DNA from 3 places in the Paenibacillus sp. FSL H3-0329 genome. Region 1 is predicted to be linked to each of the others. Evidence: predicted binding sites of a transcription regulator. Region 1 holds the regulator's gene; each other region holds the start of a gene.

Region 1 (8,280 bases):
TGCCCATTGCGCCATCAAGGATCAAAATCCTTTGTTGTAAGCTTTCCTCAAGTGTATATTTAGCCAACTAATAGTCCCCCCAGTAAAACATTAGAGTAAGTTTAGCAGAATAAAGGAATTTCGAAAAGCCTTCCTTTCCACTCTGCTTTATCTGTTATTGCTCAGCAACCGTTGTGAACCTTTGAATCATGGTTTCACAGACAGCTCTTTGCTAGGCATAGAGTGCTGTGTCCGGGCTGTCACATGTGAAGTGACATTATATTGTCCTTCCTTTTCAAGGGTCCCTTCTGCTTGATAGACTCCTTTACCTATTAGCTTTCCCTTAAGCTCTATTTTCTGTCCCTCATCATTTTTATTCACAATTTCGAACAGAACCTCTTTTGCATCATCTACTGCCTCGTTATCTTGGGTCACCACAGCTTCAAAGGTTACCTTTTGATTTACAACAACTTCTTCAGGACTCCATTGTAGTTCGACTTTGATAGGTTCCATAGACATGTTCATATTCATGTTATGTATTTCTGAATGCTTGGTTCCATTTGAAGAACATCCACCTAGTACTAGAAGTGTTGCACCTAATAATACAGCGACTAATTTCTTCGATCTCATCATTTGGAGCCCTCCCAATCATTATCGAATAATAAAAATCTACCAATTCATGTTATACATCTCCATCTATTATACACATTATTATTGGTTTTTCAGTATTTTGCATCAATTCCGCATTAGACTTGTGACTTAAATCATTTACTTAAAAATCTAATGAAATCCTTATGTTAGTATGTATGTACAGAAAAGCAGCGAGTTTCTTAGGATCTCAGAAACTCGCTGCTTTTATAAAGTCTTTATGTTGGAGCTAATAGCTCTGTATATCTTACAAGGATTGAACTAGTGGAAGAAGCTCCTCAAGGTGATTGATTTCATGATCCGGATGAATATCAAGACTAGGTGCTCTACCTTTTCTATTAATCCAGACCGTGGTCAACCCTGCTGCCAGCCCCCCACGGATATCCGTTGTAAGCTTATCGCCGACCATAACCGCTTGCTCAGGAGTTACATCAAGAAGCTCTAAAGCATGCAGGAAAATTTCCTTATCCGGTTTGCCTTTACCAAAGCTTCCGGAAATCACAATATGATCAAAGAAAGGAATTAACTCTGGCACACCATCTAGTTTTTCTTGTTGCAGTGCAGGACAACCGTTCGTAAGTAGCAAAAGCTTCACTTGACCCCGTAACTGCTCCAGTACATGCATTGTTTCTTCATAGATGTATGGACGTTTTCTGCGCTCTGCTGCGAATTTAGTTGCCAAGGTCTCAGCTAGTGCTTCGTCTTCCACCCCTAAGGTTGCAAGTCCGCGACGCCAAGACTCTTTACGATAAACCGGTGCAAGCTGCTCCAATTGACGGAATTCTGGCTGTTCACCTGCCGTAAAGTTAGCCCAGAGTGCTTCATATGGATTAATTCCGATCATCTTTGTAAATGGGAACGTCTCATAAGATTCATACAAGCTACTTGCTTCCTTACGAACTGCAACTTCTAGTTCTTGTGGATCAATCGTATCCCCGGCGGCTTCACAAGCAGAACGAAATGCTTCTTCGACGCTCCGATCATCCCACAGCAATGTATCATCAAGGTCAAATAGTACAGCAGAAATTGGCATTACAGGTCTCCCTCTCCCTTTAACTGGTCTAGTTCTATTCGTGAACTACTTCAATGTTGTGAGCTTTAGCAAATGCTTCTAATCGTGTACTCATCGCATTAGTATCATAGCGATTCATAAGTCTTGTGAAAATCCATTTCGTACGTTTCCCTTTGTGCTTAATGACTACAGCTCCACGCGAAAGGGTGATTTTCTCAATATCTGCAGCTGGAAGCCCGCGTTCGCGATTGAATTTAATAGTAGACAGTCTTGCTTTTTCCACCTTCAAGTACGGACGACGGAAGAACAATAGCGCTGCCAGCAAATAGTACAGTACTACTCCCAACCAATTAGCCAGCATGCCGTTTCCTTTGGCCTGATCAATAGAACCAACTACCCAAAACATAGTGCCAAGTATCACTAACACTACCGGAAATGCAATGTTGCGACCTTTAAAGACTTCGGCATTCTGGGTAGGAGATTTAGAGGCATAAATCGTATCCTTGCCTTGTTTCTTTCTTTGCTTGTTGATTTGCTGTGTGTTGCGTTGAACCATTCTTTCCCAAGAACGGGCCATGTGCGTTCCCCCTAGTCATCCTGAAATATCTATGAAAAGGAACAGCGAGCTAATGTTAAAGCCCCTTGTTACCTTGTTCATGCTCATCGTTATCTACTACTTCAATAGTATTTAATTGTGCTCGGAAGTTATTGCGGATATTCCCCAGGTAAATTTCACGAAGCTTGGCGCGTTCCGCCACTTCCTCTTGATTAAGGCCTACGCTCTTCTGTTTGCGTGCCAATTCGTTAATTCGCGCGACCAACTCATCAATATTCAATACTTTCCCTCCCCCTATAAATTAATTCTAACTCTGCCATGAGAAAAAGAGCTTGTCAAGGTCTACTCCCTGCAAGCTCTACTGGTCATTCTATTATGTTCTCAGAAAATTAATAAATAGGTAAAGTAAGTATGTCTCCAGCGTTAATTTGACTACTCTTAATCCCACTTGAACGTTTAATTCCTTCTATATAAACAACTGTCTTCATATCAGCCGGTTTATTCTTAAGGGCAATACTCCATAGTGTATCTCCACGTTCAACCACAATCCGCTTCTCTTCCTTCATTATAGTCGTCGATCCTGCAAATACATTTCCCACTACTGTTAGGCCAGAAAATACTAGCACGATAATCAATATTAACTTAATAAAGAAGTCCTGACGGAACAACGAAATCATCCCTCCTAGCAAACGTTCCGTTATCTCTTTCACCTTAGCGGAATTACGGGCAACGTCATTATGTCCTAAAGATTCAACCACTGGGGCCTTATCGTAGATGCTGCGATATGTACTGTATTTTAGCATAATTATCATCCTCCAAACACTTGTTCTTACTTTCGAATTCATAATAACACGAACATGTGTTTTGTTCAATACTATTTCAGAACAATTGTTCTCTTTTTTTCGAGAGACTCAAGTGGTACATTTTATTATCATTTGTCTACCATTTTTTAACTCTAGCAGATTAATATTTATAATAGTTAGAACTTATGTTTGTGCGAACGGTAGTTCTATGTTATAATTTTCCCAAACATTACTATATGGGGTTGATTCCAATGTCAAAGATTTCAAGTCGCCAGCTGGCGATCCTGGAATTTATACGAAGCGAAGTCCGCAGCAAGGGTTATCCACCTTCCGTCCGGGAAATTGGAGAAGCTGTTGGCCTTGCTTCCAGCTCCACAGTTCACGGTCATTTGGACCGGCTTGAGAAGAAGGGACTTATTCGTCGAGATCCAACGAAGCCACGTGCAATAGAATTACTAGGCCAAGAGGATTCAGAGAATGTTCACCAATTCGCCCAGACCATCTCACGGATTCCTGTCGTAGGTAAAGTTACCGCCGGGGTACCTATCACTGCTACAGAGAATATCGAGGACTACTTCCCACTTCCTACTCACTATGTAGGTGACAACAAAGTATTTATGCTGTCAGTTATGGGTGATAGTATGGTGGATGCTGGCATTATGAATGGTGATTATGTAATTGTTCGCCAACAACAAACAGCGGACAACGGAGATATCGTTGTAGCCATGACTGAAGAAGATGAAGCAACCGTTAAGACCTTTTACAAGGAACGTGATCATATACGGCTTCAGCCGGAGAATCCAGCTTATGAGCCTCTTCGCCTTAATCGCGTAACTATTCTCGGAAGAGTCATCGGATTGTTTCGAGATATCCACTAAGTATGCACTCCTACCATAAAAGGCTGTTCCGCAAATGCGGAACAGCCTTTTTTCTGTGTATTTTGCTTTCTCAACCACTAACGAACATTTGTTCTCGTTCGCTAAAATGGGCATTTTCTATGAATAACCGTTTAGGCGTTCTGCTCATATCCTAATTAGAAAGGAGTGTTGTGCATAATGCCAAATTACCGAATTATTGTAGATCTGACCCAACGAATGTTATATCTTCTGGACAATGATATTGTGATTAGAGGTTTCCCTGTCGGCATTGGTAAGATGTTAACCCAATCCCCAGTGGGAGAATTCACGATTATTAACAAACAACCCAATCCAGGCGGTCCCTTTGGTGCCTTTTGGATGGGACTGTCTAAACCACACTACGGGATTCATGGAACGAATGATCCTTCCTCCATTGGGAAAGAGGTATCCCACGGCTGTATCCGGATGTACAACGAGGATGTGTTAACACTCGCAGCTATCGTCCCTATAGGAACACGAGTAACGATAAGGAATTGAATTCGCTGAGGACGTCACAACCCCCAAATCACCATATACAGAATGGGGGTCATTACATAAGTAAGTATTTTTTCATTAGCATACTAGGAGTTTGGTGATTATATGTCGAATATTGTTAACAGGATTGCAAATTGAAAAGGATGTGTTTAGTTTTGAATAACTCAAAAATTAGAACCCTCGTCGATTTTAAAGTCGATGCACTGGGTAAGCTGTCCGGTTTACTTTTAAATGATGAACAAGCTAGTGGAAAAAAAGTGAATTTGCTCACCTCTTTTGGCAGCATTCAGGGAATCGTCTCTCCAGCCGTCTCCAACAAAGAGGATGTATTTGATTTAAAATCTTTGATGGATGATGTAATAGTAGACGAATACATATCTTATTTGGGAGCAGAACACCCTGATAAAAATTTCAGCTATAACTTTGTTGTCCTCAATGACGTTACTTTAAGACCTTATGCTAGTTATGGGACTCCGATCGAATACAAACAGCTGATTGTTTATACCGATCATATCACTGCCTTCAATTTTCTATAGGTTACATACTTACCTTAAAAAGCACCCTTGCAGCAACCCCCAATTTTGCGCCATTTGCAGAATCGGCAGGTTTCTCCGGGTGCTTTTTTTGGGCTAATTCCGAAGCCGATCCTATAATTCCACGAATTTCCCTTTTAAAAGATACTAGTGGGGATCATTCAGGCATATCTTTCAATAAGCAACAATTTGAGTCTAATGAGATAACTGGGAGGTGATTATATGCTGATTATCTTAGTGTACTTATTTGCTATTTTAGGAGTTGTTTTAATTCTAAGTGCCGCCATTATAAAATTGAAAACGCTATCCACTTCATCTGATATTTCTATGCTAGTTAATGCGGCTGCATCCTTTAACATCATTTTCACCAAAACATTCATTCCCCCCAATCAATCTCACTTGATCGCACTTAACGAACCTAATAAAAAATTAGCAATAGGCACCAGAAATCCGAAGAGCAACAAAAAAGCAGTAGCAAAGCTATACTCTTTCGATAATGTAATGGGATCCGAGATTGTGGTTAACGCACTTACCCTTTCAAAAGTCTCCAAAAGACAACAAAACAGCAAAACAACTGCAACTAGTGCAGATATTAACGTCCTTAAGGAACCTGATGAAGAAGCTAATGTGATAGAAGAACTCACGCTTAAAATATATATGAACAGCAAAGAAACGCCTGTGTATTGTATTTCCTTCTTGCCGGGTTTATTGCCTATTCGACAATCCGACAACCAGTACAAGGAAGCTTACTCCCAAGTACAACAATTGCATGCACTCTTCAGGTCAATCGTATCTGAATAATTAAGTTGTTATCGCCATACCTCTCATTTGATTTCGAAATAGAAAGAACCTAAAATTGCACACTAAACCCATCAAACTGGTGAATACCCGTACCATGTGCCACTACTTTTTGCTCACGTAACTCACGAACTGCCTTTTTGACCTCTTGTAAAATAGATGGATCTAAACCCAGCGTATTATGAGAGCCATATACTTGGGTAACCCCTGGAATTTCTGTAATCTTCTCTAAGGATGCCACTAAATCAACCGGACTAGTCGAAGGGTAAAAAGCATAGATTGGCGTAACGTCATATAATAAATCACCTGTAAACAGATATCCGTTGGCATGATCAAATAGGCTGATATGACCTGGCGAATGACCTGGTGTGTGGTAAATTTCTATTTCGCGCCCACCTATGTCGAGCACATCCCCCTCTTGTAAAAGAGCCGTTGGTTTCCCTTGAAAAGGTATGTAGCTGTTAGGATCAAAGGTTTCAGGAACAGGAAGAGTGATGTCTCGACTCATATCCTTTCGAATCTGGGCAAGGGACAAGCCTTTTATTCCGTTAATCAGCCAATCCTCATCCTCTTTATGAACATAGATTGTCTCGAATTGTCCGTGACTGCCAATATGATCTGCATGCACATGTGTAGTTATGACAGCGATAGGTAAATCCGTTAACTGATCCGTTATTCTTTTTATATTATCAATACCTAATCCCGTATCAATTAACGCGGCTTGTTTTTGCCCCAAGAGTAAAAAAGAATGCACCTTTTCCCAATGTCCATATTCACTGATTGCATAGGTGGTCGGATCAATTTCCGTTACTGTAAACCAACGATCTTTAATCAATTACGCTCCCCCATTCCATTTTTCCCTTACATGCTCTTCACCCTTATAATAATCCGCCTGTTCATCCGCTTGATAGATTTCTTGATAAGGCAAAATGTTGATTTTTCCAGAGTCTGGATATTCGCAAACATCTATTCCCTGATTCGTTCGGAGATCCAGATACCTGCATGGTGCATCCGTATGATTATAAAGCTGGTGCGCCCCTTCCGGTCCCATTTCAAAAAATATTACATCCCCTTCAGTAACCTCCGTAAAACCCTCCGGTGTTCTTAACATCGCTTTTCCCGCTAAAATCACAAATATTTCTTCAGCATTTCTATGAAAATGATAAGGATAAGAATATTTATCAGGATCTAAAGATCTGATATCAAAAACTAAATGCTTGGAGCCCACCATTTCAGCTAATCTTTCACTCGTATGCCAAGCAAACTCTGGGATCGGGGACTGTTTTTGAGTAAATGAGACCGTATTTTCATTAAAAATCTTTACCATCTGCACACTCCTCCTCCTTATATTTTGCGTTCAATTACAACAAATAAAGAATCCCAGCTATAGCTAATGAAATAAGACCACCTAAAGCGGACCCATTCGCTACTTTGTTTTTAGCTTTACGGTCTTGCTTAGATTCCGAATAAAAGTTACCTCTTTGTTGTGTACCTGTCGTGAAGGCTCCAACACATATACCTGAAATTATAAAAAATCCCAAGCCTATGTAAATAAAAATTTGCATGAACTTACTCCTTCGCAGGTAAGAATTAGTTATCTATATATAAGATATTTTAACATTAAATTCCTCTGCTACGCGCCATGACTTTCGGACCCAGATGACGCTATTTGCTTATTTTCAGCCTTTGGAGCATGGTTTCGGACTCCAGTGACGTTATTCCTAAGAATGAGGCTCATATTGAGTGTTTTTAATGCCAATAGCGACTATGGGGTCCTTTAGTATCCAAAATGTGGGATAAAGCTTCATATAAGGTCTGCTGGGTCTTATAGCGGGCTCATACGCGAAATTTGCAACCTCAGCAAACGGAAATTGGCGTTCAAATGAAGTAAGGTACCAAAAAGAAGAAGAAGAGGAAGTGTGCCAACAACCATTTTTTGATTATGGTTATGGCACACTTCTTCTACTCCATACAACCCCTTCGGTTCTGTTTACACTTAATTCCTTTCAAGTTCAAGTGTTGCCAGTGAAACCATCACCCAAGGTGCAAAGTTATTCGACGAATCACCCTTAGGATTGTGTATCCGAAAAAGAAAAGCTTCCCCCGCCTGATTTTTCCAGACCATATAATCTTCTATCCCCTTATCACTGGTAGCCTGCAGATATAATTCTGCAAAACCTAGAGGATGTTCAATTAGTTCCCCGCTATGGTCGTTTGCTTTACCAATTGCAGAAAGCTCGGTTTGTCCCTGTTGCTTCAAAGCTGTGAGATCGTAACCGGCAGGCAAGTGTTCAATTTCGGCATAATAGGTTGGATCCTCAGTTAATGATAAACGACCAGACTGTGAGTCTAGTGTGAAACCCTGAAAAACATACAGGGAATATCCATCACCTTGCCCAAGTGTACCTTCTTGCCCTGAGACCCCTCCCTCCTGTTCACCAAATGCTTTGGTCTTTGGTCGATCGGATGCTAGAGGATCAGTGGCCTCCGGACTGGCGGACTCCTGCGCCTCCATAGAAGGAGTAGCAGAAGGTTCGGGAGTGGTTGTAGCTTCGACAAC
Region 2 (8,280 bases), 1.4 Mb from region 1:
TCTCATTCCTTTTGCTTACAGTGGGGAAATATCAGGTTCATTACGGATTATGGGCCAGGAGCAGAAGGATCTGAGTATTGCAGAGCTGTCCAATCAGGTGGGTACTGTATTGCAGGACCCGGATGGACAATTTGTAGGATTAACGGTTGGTGAGGATATCGCCTTCAGTCTAGAGAACCATGTGGTTCAGCAGACAGAAATGAAGAGTAAAGTGGCGGCTGCCGCAAGAGCGGTGGATATCCACGAATTTCTGGCTTCTTCTCCTCAAGAGTTATCGGGTGGACAAAAGCAAAAAACGACCTTGGCAGGTGTTCTGGTAGGTGATGTGGACATCCTGCTCTTTGATGAACCGCTGGCAAGCTTAGATCCTTATACCGGTATAAAAGCGATTGAGCTTATTGATCGAGTGCATAAAGAGACAGGTAAAACCGTTATTATGATCGAGCATCGTCTTGAAGAGGTGCTGCATCGGGCAGTGGATCGTATTATTGTGATCCATGAAGGATGTATTGTGGCGGATATGCCGGCTGCAGAACTGTTGAGCACAACCCTACTTTCAGAAGTTGGCATTCGGGAACCTCTCTATTTAACGGCTTTAAAGTATGCCGGATGTTCGATTACAGCAAATATGAATCCGCAGCATATGAACGATATACAGTTGGAGGCGTGTTCTAATAAACTTAAGATCTGGTATGAGTGCAATCAGGCACGGCAGGATAAGCTGGATAGCCCACCCATCCTCGAGCTTAGCGATATTTCTTTTGGATACGAAAAAAATCAGCAGGTGCTAGATAAGCTCAATCTCTGTGTTCATAAAGGAGAGATGGTCTGTATAGCGGGGCGAAATGGAGCTGGAAAATCTACAGTTTCCAAGCTTATTTGTGGCTTCTATAAACCTACTTCCGGATCGATACGGATGCATGGGCGCGATATTGCTCAGGACACGATTAAGGAGCGGGCAGAGCGGATTGGTTTTGTTATGCAAAATCCCAATCATATGATTTCTAAGACACTTTTATATGACGAGGTCGCTCTAGGACTTAGACTCCGAGGTTGCTCTGAGGAGCTCGTTCGTGAACGTGTCCATCAAGTCTTGAAGGTGTGCGGACTTTATGTTTTTCGCAGCTGGCCTATCTCGGCGCTTAGTTATGGCCAGAAGAAACGGGTTACGATTGCCGCTATTCTGGTACTGGAGCCGGAAGTGATCATTTTGGATGAGCCGACTGCTGCTCAGGATTACAGGCATTATAACGAAATGATGGAATTTCTCTTGACGCTGCGGGGGCAGGGGATGACGGTCATTATGATCACGCATGATATGCACTTGATGCTGGAATATGCCGATAGAGCTATAGTGTTAGCTGATGGCGTGAAGCTTGCGGATGATAGCCCTGAGCGAATATTAACGAATACTGATGTGGTAAAAAAAGCGAACTTGAAAGAAACCTCGCTTTTTGCCCTAGCTGTAAAAGCTGAACTGAAACAACCTGAGGAGTTCGTTAGAAGGTTCATTGCGTATGATAGGAGGAGCCGAGGCGGATGAAGGCCAAAATGTTAACTTTTACGAAGCAGGATTCACCTATTCACCGTCTTACCGGCGCTACTAAGTTGATTTTATTTGTAGTGTGGTCTGTGACGGGGATGATTACATATGATACAAGATGTCTAATTGTGATGCTGTTATTTAGTTTGCTTGCCTTTAGAATTTCCAAAGTCCAATTTCAGGATTATGCTTTCGTATTATATTTCATCTTGATTTTCTTTTTGCTTAATCATATAGCTATCTTTATCTTTTCTCCTTTGGAGGGCGTACGTGTTTACGGTACACGTCATGATATTATGCACATTGCAGGCCGGTATACGGTAACTTGGGAGCAGCTATTCTATCAATTCAATATTGCCCTCAAATATGCAGTGGTCATTCCAATGGCACTATTGTTTCTTCTAACGACCCATCCCAGTGAATTTGCAGCATCCTTAAACAGAGTTGGAGTGAACTATAAAATTGCATATTCTGTATCGCTGGCTTTGCGGTACATTCCGGATATTCAACGAGATTATGAGAATATATCGTTTTCTGCTCAAGCAAGGGGAATAGATATTTCTAGAAAAGAAAAGCTGCCTAAGCGGCTAAAAAATATCATTTCGATTCTGATGCCCCTAATTTTGACTAGTATCGAGCGAATTGAAAATATCAGTACCGCTATGGAGCTGCGCGGCTTTGGCACTGAGACAAAACGAACTTGGTATAGCAGTCGCCCGTTCACGAGAGACGATTATTTTGCATTGGCTTTGTTTGCGCTGATTGGAATTTTCTCGACGGTGATCACTTTTTACGACGGTTCGCGGTTTTATAATATTTTCGATTGAAGTATAATAGTACAGTTGTGGAAAGCTGGGGTATAAAAAAACGGTACCTTTAAGCTAAGACTGAAGACGTTTTTCCAGTTTTGTCCATATAGGCAGGTAACATAATGGCAGTGCTAGAAGTGAGCAGACTACGTTGAAAATGGTCTGGGCGTGGGCGATTTGTGAAGCAGGGCCTCCACCAATCCATGCTGCACTTGCTTGTAGCAGCCCGATCATGGGCAAGAATAGTAGTGCACCGCCTACATTAAGCGCAACATGGGACCAAGCGACGAAGACGCCGGATGGCGTGCCGCCGATGGAAGCGATGACCGCTGTGACACAGGTGCCTACGTTGGCGCCCAGCACAATGGCTATACCTAGCTCAGGCGGCATGGCACCCGAGGCGGCAATGCTCATAGCCATAGCTATGACAGCAGCGCTGCTATGGAGCAGGGCTGTTAGGCACGCTCCAGCGGCGAGCCCCCATAGGGCACTTGTAGCGGCATGGTTTAGGAACCAGAGGAATAAGCCACTTTCCTGAAGTGTTCCGCCGATAGACTGCATGACAGCGATCCCCCATAGGACGAGGGCGAAGCCTGATACAGCCAGACTGATAAATTGCAGTGGCGGGGATATTTTGTGGCAGAGCTCTGCCACTCGCGATGTAGGCGGCAGTTCGCCTGCAATAACTGCCGCTGCCCACAGACTGAGCGAGGCTGCCAGCAAGGGCGTGGCCATGGTATTGATCTGAAGTCCGATCAATTCTGTAGTTAATGTGGTGCCGATGTTGCTGCCCAAGATAATGCCAAGTGTGCGGGCATAGGTGAGCAGGCCGGCATTGACCATGCCGATAGTCAACACCGTTACAGCAGTACTGCTCTGGAGTAAGGCGGACAACAGGCTGCTGGCAATCATTCCTTTAATAGGTGTTGAGGTAGCTCTATTTAGACTTGTAGTTAATAGAGGGCCTGCTAGCTTGGACAACGCCGTTTCCATCAGCTTCATGCCGGCTAGAAAGATAACAAGACCATATATGATAGGGAACAGCAAATCACTGAACATAGGGCATACTCCTTTGGACGAGGGTTGTACACCAATATATGAATGTATTGCATGGGACATGTATAAAAACATTTTTAGAAAAACAGGGAGTTGAAGTCATTGCCATCGGTTATTTTAGAACGCAATCGCAAAAAAAGACTGGAACAGGGCCATCCATGGGTCTATGCAGGTGAAGTCGCATCGGTAGAAGGAAATCCGGAAGCGGGGGGATTAGTAGATGTCCTTAATCATCAGGGCCGATTTTTGGCCGTGGGATATTACAATCCAGCGTCACAGATTCGGGTAAGAATTGTATCACAGGGACCCCTTGCGATCATGGATACAGCCTTTTTTGCAGAACGTTTTGCGAATTGTCTGCAACACAGAAATCGGTTCCTTCCGGGTGCGGATGCTTATCGCTTGGTTTATGGTGAAGCGGACTTTTTGCCGGGGCTTATTGTAGATCGATTCGGAGATATTTTGGTTGTGCAGCTGCTTACGCTCGGAATGGACAAGCGGCGTGCAGAAATCGTCGAAGCATTGGTGCAGGTTATGGCACCGCGCGGAATCTATGAGCGCAGTGATGTTAGTGTGCGCGAGCTTGAAGGTATGGAGCAGACAACGGGTTTGCTGTATGGGGGGTGTCCACGGCATGTAACTGTGAGTGAGAATGGCCTGAAGCTGGTCGTTGATATTGAAGAAGGCCAGAAGACTGGCTACTTCTTTGACCAACGTGAGAATAGAGCTTCTATTGCTCCGCTCATGAAAGGCTGGGGGGGACGAAGCGGCATTACGCTGCAGGAAATCGAAACTGAGGAGGGTTCGCTACAGACCTTGCCAGTTAATAAGAGCGGTAAACATGTAACGTTCCCTTATTGGGACGGTGCGACAGTGCTGGAATGCTTCTCACATACGGGCAGCTTCACGCTGCATGCCTGCAAGTATGGCGCGAAAAAAGTAACCTGCCTCGATGTTTCAGCGCATGCCATTGAGAGTGCCAAAGTGAATGTGGAGCTGAACGGCTTTAGCGATCGTGTTGAATTCGTAGTGGATGATGCTTTTGCATATTTACGGAATCAGGTTAAAGGACTAGAGGAACGTTCTGAACGGGCGACAGTTGCAAGTGGAACAGAGACGGCAGCAACTGCTACAAATCCTAAATCCGGAGGCAAAACAGCCAAAACCGACACATCCAAGCCGATGACGGCAGGTGGAGGAAGAACTTGGGATGTAGTCATCCTGGACCCTCCGGCGTTTGCCAAAACCAAAAGTGCAGTAGCTGGCGCTTGCCGTGGTTACAAGGATATCAATCTGCACGGGATGAAGCTGGTGAACGAAGGCGGCTATTTGGTTACCGCAAGCTGTTCTTACCATATGCAGCCAGATCTGTTCCTCGAAACGATTGCCGATGCAGCTAAAGATGCTGGCAAGGTGTTGAGACTTGTGGAATGGCGGGCCGCAGGCAAAGACCACCCACAAATACTTGGCGTTAATGAAGGACACTATCTGAAGTTTGCGATTTTTGAAGTGCGGAGTAAAAAATAAGCCTGAAGGTCAAAAAGGTTTACATTGCCAAGTAACAAATAGGATAAAAGGGCTGGACGTAGGGTGGCCGTGAGTCGACTGTAAGGCAAGTAGTTGCCAACGGACTCAGATGACTCTATTTAGCGTAAACAGCCTATTATTGAATTCTTACGGACCCCAAAGGCGCTATTGCTCTTAAAACACCCGTAATGCAACACATTTTCGAAGAATAGCGTCAATGGGGTCCGAAAAGTTGCCAAAACAGCACTGAATCCACGAATAACGGCTCCTGGGTCTGTAAGTAATTAATGAAACAAGCCTAGCCGAAAATGTGCAATTTGAACGCAGAATACCGAATGCCGAATGCCGAATGCCGAACGCTGGACGCTGGACGCTGGACGCTGAACGTTGAGCACTGAACACCGAACACCGAACACCGAACACCGAACACCGAACACCGAACACCGAACAGTCTAACATTGACCCTATGCTCCGACATTGGCAGCTCTAATCTAACGTTGCACATCTGGCATTAAAAACAAACTAAATACTCTAAAAAGCAAGCCGCCAAAATCCGGAGGTTTGCTTTTTTATATTTGTACTCGTAGTTGTTTATCCTTTGTAAAACATTAGAAAATACTAGCAAACACATGTTCCGATTAGTGTGGTTATGATATACTGAAGGGACGAGGAATCACTGAACTTTTTTAATTGGAGTGTAATCAATAGGTGGATATTTCACCTTGTAATTTATATATTTTCTCCGCTACGGAAGGAGTCTATCATTTATGTCGGTAACCTTTTTACTAGGCCGCTCGGGCAGTGGCAAGACAACAAAAATATGGGAATCTATCTCTTCTTCCTTAGAGAAGGAACCGCTTGGTGCGCCGATTATTATTCTTGTGCCAGAGCAAGGTTCTTTTGGAGCAGAACGGGGGCTTCTGACCGTAGGGAATGTGAAGGGAAGCCTTCGGGCGCAGACACTGAGTTTTTCGCGGCTTGCCTATCGTGTGAAGCAGGAAACTGGTGGCAGTGCAAGTCTGCCAATCAGTGATGAAGGTAAGAAAATGTTAATTTACAAAATCATCAGTCGTCGCAAAGAGGAACTGAAATTGTTCGGTGCCTCAGCAGACAGACCGGGTTTTGTGGAACGTCTGAACCAACTGCACACGGAGATGAAGCGTTGCTGTTTAGGTTCCACTGATTTAGAAGAGCAGTTGTCCGCTATGCGAGGAGCTATTGCAAGAAGTCCTATTCTTGAGGGTAAGCTGGATGATTTGCAGCTGGTATTCAGCGATTTAGAGAAGGAAATGTCACGTCTCTATATCGATGAAGAGGATCGTTTAGCAGAACTGGCTGAGCATATTCCTGATTCCTCCTACATTCGCGGGGCGGAGATTTGGGTAGATGGATTCCATGGATTTACTCCGCAGGAATTCGTAGTGCTTCGAGAATTGATGCAGCAAGCTTCGAAGCTGACCGTTTCGCTTACAATTGATCGTCCTTACCCATATGGAGATCAGTTGAATGAGCTTGAATTGTTTCACCCCACTGCGGTTACTTACATTAAACTGCGTGGAATAGCTGAAGAGCTGGGCATTGATGTGTGGGACGAGCTGCTGGAGCCAACGGTTCTTCCACGTTTTGAACAAAGTCCAGTACTTGCTCACCTTGAACGGGGATATGATCGCCGGAAGGCCTGGATAGGTGCGGATGAACTGGCAAGAGAGGCTATATCCATAGGCGCCGCAGTTTCGCACAGAGCAGAGGTTGAGGGAGCACTGCGCGAAATGACTAGACTGGCGCGTGATGAAGGTGCAAAATATGGCGAAATGGCTGTATTGATGCGCAATATTGGCGATTACGAGCAGCTGATCCAACCGTTGTTCCAAGATTACGGAGTGCCATTTTTTCTGGACCAGAAGGTAAATGAGCTGCATCATCCGCTAGTGGAATTTATACGTTCCGCGCTGGATGTAGTGCGTCGTCGCTGGCGTTACGAGGATGTATTCCGTTGCGTAAAGACGGAGCTTTTGCTTCCGCTAGACGGTAGTATTACACGTGAGGATATGGATGCTTTAGAAAACTATGTGCTGGCTTGTGGGATTCAAGGGTATCGCTGGACGGATGGCCGCTCCTGGAAAGGTATTCCTAGCTTGTCGCTGGAAGGCGGCAGACAGATGGATGATGAACTGCTTGCTACTATGGAACGATGCCGTGCTAGTATAACAGGTCCATTATTTGCTTTTGAGAAACGAATCCAGAAAAGCCGTAGCGGCCTTGAACTATGTACGGCAATGTACAAGCTGCTTGAAGAGACGGATGTTGCACGAAAGCTGGAGAAACTCAGTGTTAAGTCTATGGAGAAGGGCCAACCCGAGAAGGCTAGGGAACATAGCCAGTTGTGGGGTGCGGTACTTGATCTGCTAGATCAGATAGTAGAAATGATGGGCAATGAAAGACTTGAGTTTGAAGTGTTCACCGGAGTTCTAGAGACAGGACTTGCTGAGCTTAAAATGGGACTAGTTCCGCCCGCACTGGATCAAGTATTGGTCGGCAATATGGATCGGACTCGCCCAACGGGGGTTAAATACGCTTTTTTGCTTGGATTTAATGAAGGTGTTGTGCCTGCGCAGTTTAAGGAAGATGGAATTCTCTCGGAAGGTGAACGCTCCGTACTAGAGAATGCTGGAATGGAGCTTGCTCCCGGCGCTTCTCGTAAACTACTGGACGAGCGGTTTCTGATCTATAATGCGCTAACGACAGGAAGTCAAAAGCTCTGGATTAGCTACGCTACAGCGGATGATGAGGGCAAAGCTCTCCTTCCCTCTGAGGTTATCCGGCATTTGCATAGAATGTTCCCAAGGGTTCAAGAGCATAGTTTGTCAGCACTTCCCCCTGCGGGACTACCGGCAGAAGTCGGAAATCCTATTCATCTCGGTTTCATTGGTCAACCAGAACAGAGTCTTCGCGCATTGATTATGCAGCTGCGGCAGTGGCGCCAGGGGACAGAAATTCCGGAGCTATGGTGGGATGTGTATAACTGGTTTACTAAGAACGAAAATCGTAAATTTCAACTGGAACGTTTGCTAAGCTCACTGTTCTATCGTAATGAGGGAACGAAGCTAAAGCGTGGCACAAGCCTCAGATTGTATGGTGGCTCAACACTGCGGGGCAGTGTGTCCCGGATGGAGAAATTTGTTGCGTGCTCATTTTCCCATTTTGCGTCCTACGGACTAAGACTGAAGGAGCGTCAGCTATATAAGCTGCAAGCACCTGATATTGGACAGCTGTTCCATGCTGCGTTAAGTGATATGGCGATAAGACTGAAACAAGAGGGACGGGGCTGGGGCAGCTTGTCTCCGG
Region 3 (8,280 bases), 1.3 Mb from region 1:
GTATTTTCAAAAGGGTCAAAAAGAACAACTGTCACTCGTATATGACTCCGCAACGACAAAGCCAGTGTACATTCAATCTCCTCCAGCTTCTGCTCATCCAGAATAGGCTTGATGCGGCGCAGCGTTTCCCGTTCATCTCTTATAATTCGTATCTTATGCTCCGGCAGCATCATGCGGCTGCTTTCCCACAGCCCGTTTTTCTCCAGCTTTTTGCCCATGGTAACCCCTCCTTAATTATATATCTATTCCTCTCAACACGAACGTATGTTTGTATTATATCCGCATCTTCGCATATTAATCAATAATCAGGAAAAAGATACCTTTTTAAGGGTCACTCTTTATTCAAAAGATGTATATTAATGTATATCTATTCAAGCTAAAATTCGCAGCAAAAAGACGCTGACAGATAAACTGTGCAGCGCCTGATTTGATTTATTCTTGAACAACATCTCCAGATACTGAGGTAGCTTCACCTTCGGAATCTATAAGTCCAGTTGCTTCTCTTGCCTCATTAAGCTTGGAGATACCGAACAACATCGCTATATCAGCTTTTTGATTCAATTCATTAAATTGCTCAGCCGTAACATTTGCGGAATCTGCGCCCTGAGAAGCCTCTTTTTTTAAAGAATAAGCACTTTCAAAGGAAATTTTAGACTCTTCAAGCAACTTACGAATGTCTTCAGGCAAGCTGGAGGAAATTTTTACTTTCTCGGCTTGATTCGATAAATCAGTTGCGGTACTCTGGAATTGCTTAATTTTCTTCTCCAACTGCTTGTCCGTGAGTTCTCCTGCTGAATAACCCGCAATGGCTTCATTGAACTCCGCTAAAGAAGATTTTCCCGACTCTTCAAGTTTAGACATTTCATTGTAGAAGTTTTGCACAGTCTCCTGCACTTCTTCTTCCGTGGCAGGTGCCGATGAAGTTGAATTATTGCTGCAGGCGCTAAGGATGACAGTCATCATCAGCATTCCTATTAGTAAAGCTTTTTTCATTATTTATCCCTCCACTTAACAGGATAATGTCGGTTTGTGTAAAGCGCAAATGAAATATATGTAAAATGACTGTTATGTTATAATTATTTTAATTGTGATCAGAAAAGGAGGGTATTTATGCCTTATTGCACCACCTGCGGAGCGGAATACAAGCAGGGCGCTAAATTTTGTGGAGAATGTGGAACCAGCCTTAACGGTACCGCTCCAGTGACCGCCCATCGACCAGCAGAAGATAATCATGTCAATCAAGAAGTTGTGCTCTGGAAAGGCAAACCTGCCGGCATCTCAGATCGACTTAAAGGAATTATAGCTCTTAACACAACTTCATATACCATTACAAGTCAGCGCATTATGTTAAAGACCGGACTTATCGGTAAAAATGTTGAAGAAATCGAATTGCTGCGCGTACGCGATTTATCCGTGAAACAGTCAATAATGGACCGGATGCTTGGCATCGGGTCATTAACTGTATTTTCTGATGATGCCTCAGCGCCTCAGCTTCTTTTTCGAAAAATCCATGATGCCCAAACCGTCAAAGATGTTCTGCGCAAAGCCGTTCGTGACGAGAAGATCGCCAACAACATTAGCTACCGCGAACAAATTTAAGACGCTCATACGTAAAAAGGCCCCGGAAAACCGGGGCTTTTTGCTTGCGCTTGTACACTTGAAGTACTCTTTTTTAAGGAAGATAAAATGCCCCCGCTGGGATAACCCCCTTGATCTGGCTAGGACTCTCCCACTGCAAAACAACCCGGGCGTCGCCCGCATTCTCATAATACTCCACCTTTATTTCATACGGCTTACCTGCTATCAGACTTATGCTTCCTTTTCGTTCCTGGCCGCTCTGATTTACCCAACTATCAATGACTAGCCCGCCATCAATCCATACCCGTATCCCATCATCAGAGTAGGAATAAATGGTATAAATCTCGCTAAAAGCAGCCGTCAGCTTCCCACTCCACCGCACAGAAAACGCATCTACACGAATGGCAGGATCAGGCGAACCTTGTCTCCATGAAAAGTTAATATTGGCATCCGTACGCAAAAGTGCAGGTGTGCCGCTAAGCGTCATGTTATTGTAGTATTGCCCACAGAGTCCACTCTCCAGCACACTATCCCCGATAGCAGCGAAAGCGGCGGCCTCAGCAGCATACTCCTCTCGTGTGAATACCATTTTGTCGTTCATAAAAGCTTTTATCACAGCATCGGTATTCTTCTCATAGAGGAGTTTCCCCCAGGTCAGCTGATAAGACCATTTGGGCTGCGTTTTGGACAACAGTTCAGCAGACGGAAGCTCTCCATTCTCACCAATCGCAATCAGCTTGCCACGACCCAGATCCCATAAATTATCATAATGGCTAATCTTGAAATCCGCGTCATAAATGTCGAGCGCCAGCACATCTACCTTATCACTGCCCGGATAGTATTCTGCCGGCTCATCACACCACTGATTTTTTGCATTTGGACTCCAAACCCACAATAAATTATGCAGCTTATGATAATTGGTAAAACGATCGAACATAAGGTTCCACAATGCAACGTAATTGCTCTTTTGCCCCCACCAAAACCATCCACCATTCATTTCATGATACGGCCGCCAAAGTACAGGAATCCCTGCGTCATTAAGCTTTTTCAGCGACAAGGCTATCTTATCCAGATCAGCTAACAGCGCATTATACTGGGTGGTACCTGGGGTTATATATTTATCAAAATCAGCATTGCTTAGGCTCGTATTTACATTCCCCCAAGTTGGCGCTGTCCCCGGTAATGCAGCGTGATAACACATCGTTACGATCCCGCCGGACCTAGACCAGCGTATCGCACTGTTGACGACCCAATTCCGCTGATTGTCAATTAGAGCCTGGGACTGATTATTGATTGCGCCCAGCTCGTAGCCATGAAGCGCAGCATATTGCCCACTGGTATTTTTAAGCTTCTCCATAAGCTCGTCTGCACTTTCCAAATAATCATGTTGGCCGCTTATCACACCCTTTCCCTGCAAGTAATAGAGGGTATTCAGCAATAGCTGAGCCGAGGACGACAGTCCCGAATCCGCCGGAGCCATTTGTAATCTGCGAAAAGCCATCTGCCACTGCACATCGCCCACGAACCTTGATGCTGAATCAACCATCTGACGAATAATCCGCTGCTCCATCTATTCTCACCATCCTTTTAAATCTTTTTAAGTTATAGTATGGGGACAATAGTGACATGAACTCAGCGAATGGACATGAAGTTGTAAAATAAGTTGGGACGATATAAGGAACTGCTGAATAATTTCACGGCTCAACAAAAAAAGGAGCTCAGCGGCTCCTCATTACTTTTTTTCTTATCTCGTGTACCTTAAAGGCAATAGCTCAGTGATTTCATATTTAGCTAATCGGTCATCCTCCGATACAATTATCTTGCAGTCTATTCCGTAATCCGCAATTAACTCTCGGCACATGCCGCAGGGAGAGACTACTTTAATCTCTTTTTCCTCGCTGTCTGGATCAGAATGCCTTACCGCAACAATCGTATCAAATTCCTTATAACCTTCGGATATCGCTTTGCCAATCACCATCGCTTCTGCACAGACTGTAATCCTCCCCATGCTGGCTTCCACATGTACCGCTGTAAAAATCTCTCCTGTTTTAGTACGAAGCGCTGCACCCACATGATGACGCCCCCATTCATAACGTCTGGTAATTATATCTTCGGCAGCCGTAATAAGCGTCTGATCCTCAATGGTAATTATGTACTCCATATCCAGTTCCGTCCTCCTTTATTTTCCCTAATTATATTAAATCGCACTGAATTATGATATAAGATATACTATTTTAAGTGCCAAAAAAGGAGGAGCAGAATTGAAAGTGAAAAAATGGATCTCCAGTCTCATCATTGTTGCATTACTTGCTTTGGCTAGTTACTGGTTTGAACAAAACGGAGAGCCTACAGACCCCTCGTCTCCATCCAATTCGAGTGTTGTTCAGCTAACCTTCCCATCAGACCGCTATCCTGAGACCGCCAAGCATATTCAGGATGCCATTGCGAAAGGTGAATCCGCCACATGTACGATTAACCGAGAGCAGGCTGAAGAGAACCGCAAAGAGTCCTTAAAAGGGATCCCTACTAAAAAGGGATATGACCGGGATGAATGGCCAATGGCTATGTGTGAGGAAGGCGGCGTTGGTGCCGACATTGAATACATAACGCCAAGCGATAACCGCGGGGCAGGAAGCTGGGTTGGCAATCAGCTGGAGGATTATGCAGACGGAACCCGGGTAGAATTTATGTTTAAATAACGATCTGTCTGACCATCCCCAGGCAACAGAATAGCCCCACCTGGCATTCGCCAGACGGGGCTATACTTCACATCAGCTAACTTAGAATAAGCAAGCTTTAGTGATGATAACCAGCAAGATGAAAAGTACCAGGATTGCTCCTGTAGAAGTCCAAGGACTACACACCGGACCTACTGATGCTGGACTTACTACCGGACCTACGTTACAACCACAACCATGTTCCATACCCATTTTCAATTCCTCCTAATGATTAATGACTACAGCACAAGATATGTAAAAAGGAGATAAGCCGTTTGGGCGAATTGGCAAACAAATGCCAATCACCTAATGAATTGAAGGCGGACAGTCGATAAACAGGATATACACAAAGGAGGTGCAATATGGATATAGCTGCATTATCAATGGCAATGAGCCAAGCATCCTTAGCTCAAAATGTTGGGATACAGGTCATGAATATTGCCAAGAATCAGGCTGAAACCCAGAGCCAAACTATGGTGGAAATGCTGGGCAAAAGCGTTGCTCCGAATTTGGGAAAAACACTTGATATTAGTGTGTAATTGCTTTATGCTAAGGATACATGAGAACGAACGTTCCTATGTATCCTTAGACTTTTTTTTACTCTACATAGCCCTTCGGGCTTTTCTTTTGCACATTTATGCGAACATACGATCCCATTAGTGATTTATTAGTGATTTTAAACGAGGTGAATAAGTTGGAGAACATGAAATCATATTATCAAATGACTGTGCTTGAGAAATGGACGGAGGATTTATACAAGCGATTAAATCTTCATCAGCCTTCGCAAATTTCAATATCGTATATTGCAGAGCGGCTTAATATCTGGGTTCATTATTTGGATGTGAGAAGCAAGAGCATTGAAGCGTCTGCAGGGATGTACAGCCTGTTTATCGACAACCGCCTTCCAGCCAATCTTCAACGGCTAGAGTTTCTTCATGAACTGTGTCATCTACTTCGCCATGGCAGCGATAATCAGACCTTGATGCCAGAGCATTTCACGCGGGCACAGGAGGACGAATCCGAGCGTTTTATCTTGTATGCGGCGATGCCTTACTCCATGATCTCCCGCATGACATTGCCTGAGCAACGGGAAGATGCCATCTCCTATCTTGCAGCAGAATTCCAAGTACCTGCCGAGCTGGCCTTACAGCGGATTGATCAGATCCAAAGACGTGTGTTCCAAGGGCAATTATTGGCCGTGATGGGAAGAAACGAAGAACGACAGACACATATTCGCAACGGATCACGGAGATAATAAGCTTAGTTGCAGTAGTTCTCTGCATATTCATTTATGGTGGAATTTCTCGTGAGGGGGAACGACATGGAAGCCATTAAAGTAATTGAATTATTACTGACTCATCCGGATTATAATGTAGATGCAGTACACCCCGAAATCCCGGATTTTGTGGGCATTGAGACGATTGAGGTGGATCACGAAACGGGGACCTTCTCCATTTTATTGCAAGAACCCAAAGAAGACTAAAAGAGAATCATTATTCTTCATAAGTTAAAAGGCAGCAAATATAGTATGTCCCGGCAATTCTTCGTTCGCCTACGCCTGGATTACTATCGGTATTTGCTGCCTTTTTGTATTACACAACCCCAAATTAAAAACCATAAGATTTTCATCCCCGGCAGCCTCGGACTTGCCTGGTTTTCCAGCACCTTAATTCGCTGCTCCAGCTCCAGTATTTTCTCTTCTTCCTGCGTCATATTCTTACCTCCTTTCTTATTTGTACATTTACAAGATATCTATGAATGACATAATAGTCTCTGTATATTATCTTATACTATATACAAATTATCTATATGGAGGGAATTAATGAAGAAAAATACAAAATTAATCTTCATCGTTCTAATCCTGTTAATCTGTGGAATAACATCCTTAGCCCTCCACTCCTTCCGAAATCATATGAACAGAGAAGTCATTCATTATCTAATAGAGACAAGAAATTATAAGAAGGAAGATTTTTATAAAGTATACACCCAGATTGCCAAAGCTCCCCTCGTAAGTACCACGGTGATTTTTGCAGACGAACCCTACGCAAGATACTTTTATCGAAAAGAAAATGGAAGGATCTATCAATACAGCAGGGCTCCTGTTAAAGGTAATGATCCTAGCTATACATATAAACATATCGAAGAGGATCTCCAGTGAAGGAGTCACTCTATTAAAAAGACGCGTTTGTCCAGCAGTCAGCACTTGGTGCTTGGGCAAATGCGTTTTTTTTGATCTCCTCTGTTCTAAATAAGTAACCATCGTTTGCGTAGACAATATTGGCGTGCTGCTTAGCAGCTATCGGACACAGTTGATCTTATGCGTAGCATAACCCTCCATTTCGAAGTGTAACGGACCCCATCGCCTTTATTGGCATGAGCAACACCTTACAAGGCCCACTTTTTAAGGAATAGCGTCACTGGGGTCCGCGAACTTGCTCAAAAGTCTATTTATATGCAAATAACGACTTCTGAGTCCATAACCCTCTGGCGATAATTTATGAATAGGCATCCTCTACTCTCAAACACAAAGAAATTTTCTCAGGAACAAAATGTGACCTAATGCCGTCCTAAATGGTGTTATAGGTAAAGGGGGGCACAGTATCATGCAGCGATCCATGACCCGGCCGGGAAATCATGTGATGAAGAGTTACGAAATCTACGCAGATATGCTGTTCCGGATCGCTTTGGTCCATCTAGGCAGCCGGCAAGATGCCGAAGAAGCCACTCAGGATACCTTCATCAAGCTAATAGAAAAAGCGCCAAAGTTCAAAGATGCCGAACATCAGAAGGCATGGCTGATCCGGGTAATCACCAATCATTGTAAAACACTACTGGGCAGAGGCTGGCGCAAGCGCGAGGTTAAGCTGGAGAGCGCTGAGCCAATTGCGGCAGACAGCCCCGAGGATTGGGCTCTGCTGCAGTTAGTTATGGCGATGCCCATGAAGTATAAAACCGTAATCCATCTTTATTATTACGAGGACTATCCCATCCAGGAGATCAGCAAGATTCTGCAGATTAGCCAGTCTGCCGTGAAGATGAGACTTCAGCGGGGACGGCAACTGTTAAAACTGGAGCTGGAAGGAGCGGAACCACAGTGAAGGAAGATCAGTTTCGAACAACATATAAGAAAGCGGTGGATTCGATGAAACCAGGTGAAGAAATGAAAAAAGAATTGTTCGACAAAATGGAGCAGCGGCAGGAGCGGAAACGTCCGCGCAAGACGGTTTATATCGCGGCAAGTGTCGTGCTCGCCGCAGGAATCGGTCTGGCTGGGCCTAGTATATGGCAGCAGTTGAACAGTCAGAGCTCCCCGGGGCAGGTTGCCCAGGTAACTCCGGGTGTAAGCAATGCTGGCAATTCGGGCACAGCTACATCGGGCAGCATTGTCATTCCCAAGCTGAAACTGCCAGATAAGGAATCTGGCGTGAAGGCAGATATGATCGCCTTGGTCGTGTATAAAAATAATATTTACACACAGTCAGCGACTCGCATCGACGCTGCCGATGCTGCCGCTCTGCGCGGTGACAAGTTAGGACGCACTACAGGCGGCATCAACGAATGGAGCGGTAACGACGAATATATTGAGTTAGCCTCGAACATCGGCGAAACGGATCTCTATTCCGTGAAGGGCTATGATTCCAGCTTCCTGATTATGTCCTATTCGGAAATCAACGGCGAGGTATTCGCTGAACTGTATGAGCACACGAACGGCATCACCATAAACAGCGGCGCCGACCTATTCGGCAAGCTGAATCTTGAAGGCCGAGTTACTTCAGCTCAGTGGGAAAGCTTCAACAGCTGGAACAACGGCCTCCAGCAGCAGGCGCCAATCGCCAATGGCGAGGCGCTTGAAGGTTTTCTTACAACACTTCAAGCGGCTAAACCACTGGCAGCAGAGCCGCTGATCGAACAAGGCATCTACGACAGCGAGGACCGCAAGATCATCTATTTGCAGCTGGAAGACAATGCCCGAGTAGAGTTGACG

Evidence for each region. The regulator LexA, encoded in region 1, represses DNA repair genes until DNA is damaged. The targets are predictions, from matches to a motif close to CGAACATATGTTCG.
Region 2: a site for LexA is predicted at 5,558-5,571, ahead of addB (helicase-exonuclease AddAB subunit AddB). Genes of this name have one in related genera too.
Region 3: a site for LexA is predicted at 4,936-4,949, ahead of NSQ66_RS22615 (ImmA/IrrE family metallo-endopeptidase). Genes of this name have one in related genera too.

What each region holds. Positions count from the first base shown of each region.
Region 1 covers NZ_CP150150.1:3,834,161-3,842,440, forward strand. The annotation lists gene metH (methionine synthase) at 1-67, opposite strand, end outside; gene NSQ66_RS16870 (FixH family protein) at 187-612, opposite strand; gene NSQ66_RS16875 (HAD family hydrolase) at 875-1,660, opposite strand; gene NSQ66_RS16880 (hypothetical protein) at 1,695-2,216, opposite strand; gene NSQ66_RS16885 (DUF896 domain-containing protein) at 2,272-2,475, opposite strand; gene NSQ66_RS16890 (LysM peptidoglycan-binding domain-containing protein) at 2,585-2,998, opposite strand; gene lexA (transcriptional repressor LexA) at 3,250-3,876, shown strand; gene NSQ66_RS16900 (L,D-transpeptidase) at 4,054-4,392, shown strand; gene NSQ66_RS16905 (hypothetical protein) at 4,545-4,925, shown strand; gene NSQ66_RS16910 (hypothetical protein) at 5,145-5,723, shown strand; gene NSQ66_RS16915 (MBL fold metallo-hydrolase) at 5,773-6,555, opposite strand; gene NSQ66_RS16920 (cupin domain-containing protein) at 6,556-7,047, opposite strand; gene NSQ66_RS16925 (DUF5316 domain-containing protein) at 7,082-7,285, opposite strand; gene NSQ66_RS16930 (hypothetical protein) at 7,717-8,280, opposite strand, start outside.
Region 2 covers NZ_CP150150.1:5,226,708-5,234,987, reverse strand. The annotation lists gene NSQ66_RS23180 (ABC transporter ATP-binding protein) at 1-1,543, shown strand, start outside; gene NSQ66_RS23175 (energy-coupling factor transporter transmembrane component T) at 1,540-2,370, shown strand; gene NSQ66_RS23170 (Na/Pi symporter) at 2,425-3,411, opposite strand; gene NSQ66_RS23165 (class I SAM-dependent rRNA methyltransferase) at 3,511-4,935, shown strand; gene addB (helicase-exonuclease AddAB subunit AddB) at 5,703-8,280, shown strand, end outside.
Region 3 covers NZ_CP150150.1:5,099,167-5,107,446, forward strand. The annotation lists gene NSQ66_RS22575 (YolD-like family protein) at 1-218, opposite strand, end outside; gene NSQ66_RS22580 (hypothetical protein) at 433-993, opposite strand; gene NSQ66_RS22585 (PH domain-containing protein) at 1,111-1,599, shown strand; gene NSQ66_RS22590 (glycosyl hydrolase) at 1,673-3,148, opposite strand; gene NSQ66_RS22595 (cytidine deaminase) at 3,323-3,739, opposite strand; gene NSQ66_RS22600 (NucA/NucB deoxyribonuclease domain-containing protein) at 3,846-4,277, shown strand; gene NSQ66_RS22605 (hypothetical protein) at 4,359-4,508, opposite strand; gene NSQ66_RS22610 (YjfB family protein) at 4,658-4,834, shown strand; gene NSQ66_RS22615 (ImmA/IrrE family metallo-endopeptidase) at 4,999-5,550, shown strand; gene NSQ66_RS22620 (hypothetical protein) at 5,617-5,778, shown strand; gene NSQ66_RS22625 (hypothetical protein) at 5,862-6,008, opposite strand; gene NSQ66_RS22630 (hypothetical protein) at 6,118-6,453, shown strand; gene NSQ66_RS22635 (sigma-70 family RNA polymerase sigma factor) at 6,899-7,393, shown strand; gene NSQ66_RS22640 (hypothetical protein) at 7,390-8,280, shown strand, end outside.